Regions from separate parts of the Veillonella sp. AS16 genome, predicted to be linked through region 2. Evidence: riboswitches for the same ligand, from Rfam matches in the RefSeq annotation. Region 2 holds a riboswitch; the other holds the start of a gene.
What was found. A riboswitch is a leader RNA that binds a small molecule or an ion and turns the genes downstream of it on or off. The one in region 2 is predicted to bind cobalamin.
Positions count from the first base shown of each region.

Region 1 (3,373 bases), on a different contig from region 2:
AGCGGCTCATGCGGGTAATGCGGAGGCGTACTCTGTGCGCGGCATGGCGGAGGCGTTACAGGGGGATACGGACAAGGGCCTGCAGGATACCAGGAAAGCTTACGATTTAGATTCCGATAACGTGGCCAATTATTACAATATGGCGATGGTCTATAAACTGCAGGGCCGCTTGAACGAGTCCAAGGAATGGTTTGAGCGGGTACTGGAAAAGGATCCTCGCAATACATGGTCCGTTTATGGTATCGCCACCATTTATGCGGATCAGGGGAATGATGTAAAAGCCCTCGACTGGCTGGAACAGGCGATTAAAATCGACCCGTCCGTGAAAGCCGTGGCGGCGGAGCAGGATCATTTTATGAAATATCACGGTCAGCCCCGCTTTGAAGCACTGATAAAATAAGTTACTCAATTTATATAGTAAAATAGCCTTTTCACTATGAAGTACGCCCCGATATCAGATCAAGTTCAATCTGATATCGGGGCGTACAACAGATGTTAATCTCTCATAGCGGAGGGGCTATATTGTTTATATGTGGAATATATATTTTACCTGTTCCGTTGCAACTGATTCGACATCGTAAAGATGATGAGGGCGAGCCAGATACAGGAGAAGGCGATGATGTTCGTCGTAGTGAAGCTTTCACCGAAGTAGAAGATTGCCAAGAGTAAAGCGATGGTAGGCGATACGTATTGCAGAAAGCCGAGTACATTAAGCGGCAACAGGCGGGCGCCATACGAAAACAGTATGAGCGGAGCCGATGTGGTCAGGCCGGATCCGATGAACAGCAAGGTCGTATTCCAGTCCGTGCCGAAATAGGACCATGACGATGTGTCGATAAACATCGTGTACAATACGGCGAGAGGGGTTACAATCCATGCTTCGAGGGCGATGCTCGTGAACGGATGGATGATTAGTTTTTTCTTTACCGCGCCGTAGAGGCCGAATGAGACGGCGAGGGCCACGGAAATCCACGGCAGAGAGCCCAGTTGCCACGTAAGAAAAGCGATGCCCAAGGCGGCGATAGCGACACTGAGCTTTTTCGGAAACGTGAGGACCTCTTTAAAAATGATGACGCCCAGCAGGACATTGAGGAGCGGGTTGATATAGTAGCCGAGACTGGTGTCCATAACATGATTATTCGCGATGGCCCAGATATAGGTGCCCCAGTTGAGGCTGACCAGTAGTGCGGCACATAGGAGCAGCACGATTTGCGAGCGATGTGTCCATAAATGGTGGCAGTCCTTTTTAAATTGTGTAAAATTTATGCCTATAACGATGAAAGCCATAAAGATGCCGGACCATATGATGCGATGGGCCAGCACGGTATAAGGGGAAATATGCTGTAAGAGTGCCCAGTAAATAGGGAGTAATCCCCATATGATATAACAGCTGAGAGCCATAAGCAGCCCTTTTTTATTTGTATGTTCCATAGAATAGATGCCTCCTGATAAATATGATTTATTATAGCATTATTCATGTGTGATGCGAATATATTACTTTAAGTTATGCTATATGCTTTTTACATATAATATAAAATTAGGTACTTATGAATTGATTTTATAAATGTTGACTGAATGCAGTGTTTTACACTATATTTAAGGGAGAACAACAAAATATTGAGAATAGGTGTCACAAGACTTAATAGAGAAATCGGTATAAGCCGATGCGGTCCCGCCACTGTAAGGACGAGCCTGCTTTCATAATGCCACTGGAGCAATCTGGGAAGGCGAAAGCGAGGCGATGACCCCGAGCCAGGAGAACTGCCTATTTGATAATCACCGTTATGTACCTACGAGCGATAGGAAGGGGATTGAGGTATACTGCTTAGAGGTTTTTGTGTACCTTTCAACAAGAAACCTAACGTGTCACTCCAGGGTGGCACGTTTTTTGTTGCCATTCGGGAGGGGCGTATTAGGAGCTTTGTATTACGACTTGATAATGCCGGATTTGCTCGAGTCGGATATATCCCGAACAGTTTATAGGTACGATGACGGATTCGCTGTTCCTAGTATGGTTTCGAGTTGAAAAGGAGGCACATATATGTCTGATAAAATGGCTTCAAATGCCGCAAATAGCGAACTGCTAGCTCCTGTGTCATTTGATGAATTTGAGAAACCTACGTATGAAAAATGGCAGGCTGAGGTTGAAAAGGCTTTAAAGGGCGGGGACTTTCATAAAAAGATGTTCACGAAAACCTATGAAGGAATTACTTTACAGCCGATTTATACGCCAGCGTTGCATCAGGAAAAAATTCCGAAGGGCGTGTATCCCGGTGCGGGTCAATTTTTGAGAGGCACCAAGGCGAGCGGCTATATTAAGGATTCCTGGGGTGTGTCGCAATACGTAGATGAGTCGTTACCGAAGGACGCAAATCATGCGAGCCTGTACGAGATTGTCAAGGGCAGTACGATTCATAACATCCGGCTGGATGAAGCGACGCGTCATGATCAGGATGTGCAGGTCGGAGCCGCTGTAGGCGTGGGCGGTACATCGTTATCGACTGTTGAAGATTGCACGCAATTATTGGAACGGTTTAACTTCAAGGAAAATCCTCTCTACATCGAGGCCGGTGCATCATCTGCCATCCTGTTGGGGATGATTTCCGCCACTGTGAAAGCGACGAAAAAACAGACGTCCGACCTAAAAGGTCTCGTAGGTGCGGATCCTATCGGTGTATGGGTGAAAGACGGTGCGCTGCATATGTCCCTGGACACGGCGTTTGATGAAATGGCACATAGTGTGATCTGGGCTTCCGAACAGGCGCCACAGCTCAAGACCGTCCTCATTTCCGGCGATGCCTATGCAAACGGCGGTGCTAATGACGTGCAGGAAGTGGCTTACGCTTTGGCGACGGCGGCTTGTTATGTTCGTCAGCTGGCGCAACGCAACGTGGATATTCACACCATTGCAAACAGCATGATGTTCACATTCTCCTTAGGAGCTAACTTCTTCATGGAAATCGCGAAATTACGCGCTTTGCGTGTGATCTGGGCGCGTATCATGGAGGCTTTCGGTGCTGATGAAAGCGATCGTGCGGTGCATGTTCACGGCAGAACATCGGCTTTCACAAAGACCGTATACGATCCGTATGTAAATCTGTTGCGTAACACGACACAGGCATTCTCCGGCGTTGTGGGCGGTTTGGACAGCATGGAGGTATCGCCGTTTGACCAGCCGATTCGCAAATCCGACGATTTTTCCCGTCGGATTGCGCGTAATATTCAGGTCATGTTGCAGACGGAATTCGAATTGCGTCAACCTGTGGACCCTGTAGGCGGTTCTTGGTATGTGGAAACCTTGGCGGCCGAACTGTGCGAAAAAATCTGGGCCGAATTCCAGGCTATTGAAGCAAAAGGCGGCATTGTCGCCGCA
Region 1 covers NZ_AZYX01000019.1:211,391-214,763, reverse strand. Annotated here, with positions in the region: gene HMPREF1521_RS07030 (tetratricopeptide repeat protein) at 1-400, shown strand, start outside; gene rarD (EamA family transporter RarD) at 547-1,431, opposite strand; cobalamin riboswitch at 1,609-1,784, shown strand; gene HMPREF1521_RS07020 (methylmalonyl-CoA mutase family protein) at 2,042-3,373, shown strand, end outside.
Region 1: linked by a shared signal. The riboswitch ahead of HMPREF1521_RS07020 (methylmalonyl-CoA mutase family protein) and the one ahead of nikB (nickel ABC transporter permease) in region 2 are both predicted to bind cobalamin.

Region 2 (3,373 bases):
ATATTTCGAATTTTTTCCTGAATATACCTTGAGCTAAATTTTATCCCTGATTCTTAGGATCCACTACATCACGCAGCGAGTCGGACCAGAGATTGAAAATAGCTACGACGAGCAAAATGGACATCCCCGGAAATGCCATAAGCCATGGGCTCGTCTGTAAATATTGACGCCCTTCATTGAGCATAAGGCCCCATTCCGGAGTCGGCGGCTGCGCACCGAAACCGAGGAAAGATAAGCCCGCAACCTCAATCATGATAGCCCCGATGTCGAGAGCACCGGTCGTTACGACGAGAGGTAAAATGTTCGGAATAATATGACGTCTGAGAATGGTTCCCGTAGAAGCCCCCATCATAACCGCCGCCGTTACATATTCCTCGCCGCGTACTTTCAGCGTAAGGGAACGCACGATACGCGCATATTTCGCCCAGCCTACGACAGACAAAGCGAGAATGGTGTTTACAATACTACCGCCCAAAATACCGGCGATAGCAATCGCCAATACAACGCCCGGGAAGGATAACATAATATCCGCCATACGCATGAGGACGATTTCAATTTTCCCGCCGAAATAACCTGCCACCGCACCGATAACGGTACCGATTGTCACCATGATAACGACGATAGACACGCCCATGAAGAGGGACAACTGCGTACCGTAAATGATACGGGATAATACGTCGCGGCCCAGCTTATCCGTGCCGAACCAGTGCTGTGCGCTCGGCGCCTGCAGAGCCTGACTCATATTCGATGTGAAAGCATCGCCCGGTGCAAGCCATGGTGCAAAGATAGCGATGAACACGACGATGAGCATCAACATACTGTAGAAAGAGAACAATTTATGTTTTTGAATAAATTCTGCCATCATGTTCTCTCCCGTTTTAATCTAGGGTCCAACAGGATATACGATGCATCTACTAAAGCGTTAATGCACATATACGCTAATGCAACCCACAACACAAAGCCTTCAATCAGCGGATAATCACGCATGGTGATGGCATAAATCGCCATATTCCCGAGGCCAGGCCAGGAGAATACCATTTCCACTACGGCTACACCGCCTAAAAGCCATCCGATAAGTACGCCCAAGATAGTAATCAATGGAAGTAATGCATTCGGCAAAATATGGCCGAATAAGATTTTCACTTCGCTGACACCACGAGCGCGAGCACCGATGACGTAATCCTTCTGCATTTCCTCCAGGATGACAAGACGTACTTGCCTCATGTACTTGGAACCTACCACCACGGCCAATGTAATCGCCGGGAGAATGACCCCCGTTGCCGTTACACGGGATGATGCGATCGGAACCAGACCTAACTTAAGACCGAAAATGTAGATTAACACTAATCCCAACCAGAATGTCGGCATAGAGATACCTACAAAGGAAGCAAATCTGAGCAGATAGTCTATCCATTTATTCCGATTAAGAGCGCTCACAATTCCTGCCGGCAATGCATACAGCAATGTAAATACTAAGGCTGTTCCCGCGAGGGCTACCGTTCCCGGCAAAGCCTCAAGCATACGGTCCACCACCGGTTTTTTCGAGGAATAACTCATCCCCAAATCGCCGTGCGCCGCATTGACAACCCAGTTCGCATACTGCACCAGAAACGGCTTATCGAGCCCCAACTGTGCTCGCGTTTCATCAATCGTTTCCTGAGATACAATCGTATCCGCCGTTTCCAATAACATCGTTACCGGATCACCGGGGGCTAAATAGGTTAGACAAAATGTCAAAAATGTAATGCCAAACAGGGTCACAATAAACTGACCGATCTGCTTGGCAATGCGTTTGCCCATAGGCACCTCCTAAACTCTCTAAAACCCTAAATACCAGAGATACATGAATAACCCTATAAGTGACACTCCAAGCTGCTGCATTCCAATATCTCCTATCTCCATAATTTTATTGCTTTGCAATATGGAGGCCTCTACACAGTTGAGCTATACCCGGAAATATGCACAAAAAAAGGCTAGCCAGCCTGACTAACCTAAACAGGAAATACCATATACAATATACCGTTCCTTTAGAGCAGGCTTTCTGACTTATGATTCATCGCAACATCTCGGCCTTCCCAGTTCCCCAGTGACCCTATAATGAAACCTTGCTCCTCATTACAGCTATTTGCATAGTATGGGATTCACACCCATTTTCCTCTTTTACGCTCGGTATACACCGACACTCATTAGTTTATTCATTTTTATCGATTATAAATATACTATATTTATACTTAGTTTACAATACACATACCCCCTATGGGTACAAAGCACACATCAAGACACAAAAAAGAGGCCGTTACAGTAGTAACAGCCGCTAAAAGACGAGAGTTTAATCGATACTTTGTTGTAAACCGACCTGGCGGCGATGTAGCCATGCTTTACGAACCATATACGTTACAAAGCCGATGCCGATAGCAATAGCGCTGCCCATCATCGCATCCACGCCACATGCGTAGATCGCATACAAGCAGTATGCTACGCCAAACATCGCAACCGGTGCGAATCTTTTAACTTTCACCTCTGCAGCACCCTCCTGTCGCATCATAGTCGTTACGGCTAAGATACACAATACATAAGGGAACACATTAGTTACAACGGCCAAGTTTACAAGATTTTCAAATTGCTGACGAAGAGAGTCATCTGCCGTAAATAATGTAATCGCCGTTTCAATAGCCAACAAGATAAAGACGCCACGCACAGGAGCATCCTTGCTGTTCACGCGAGCGAACACCTTAGGGAAATAGCCGTGCTCTGCGCAGCTTTTAAAAACACGAGACAAGGTGAACTGCCAGCACAATAATGCACCGAAGCAGGAAATCACCATAGCCGCCATTACGATGTCAGCCACCGTATCATTGAACATGTATACGAAGGTCAACCCGAATGGTGCATTCGAATTTAAGAGATCAACGTTAGGCACGATACCGGCCATCACGTTAGTGGACAAGATGTAAATCACCGCCACTGCTAATGTGCCCGCTACAGTCGCAATAGGCACGTTTTTCTTTGGATTCTCTACAGCATCAGCATTCGCTGCAGCAGATTCAAATCCTAGGAAGCCCCACAATGTTAATGCAATGGATTGTTTGATTGCATCAAAGAACGGCAAGTCGTTTGGATTCCATGCCGCCATGTACGTGTCAGGGTTGAACCAGAACCAACCGAGGGTTCCGATTACAAGGACCGGGACGATAGCGCCCCAAATAGTAAGGTTGCTTAATTGACCTGTGAAGCGATTGCCGCGGAAATTCAAAATCGCCGCGAACCAGAGCAATACGATTGCCGCCTCACTCATCTGAATGGCATTAAGATCAACCCCAAAGAAAACTGCGCCATAACCGACTGCAGATACTGCAATGGCTATATTAGCAAT
Region 2 covers NZ_AZYX01000012.1:29,724-33,096, forward strand. Annotated here, with positions in the region: gene nikC (nickel transporter permease) at 41-862, opposite strand; gene nikB (nickel ABC transporter permease) at 862-1,800, opposite strand; cobalamin riboswitch at 2,014-2,202, opposite strand; gene potE (putrescine-ornithine antiporter) at 2,330-3,373, opposite strand, start outside.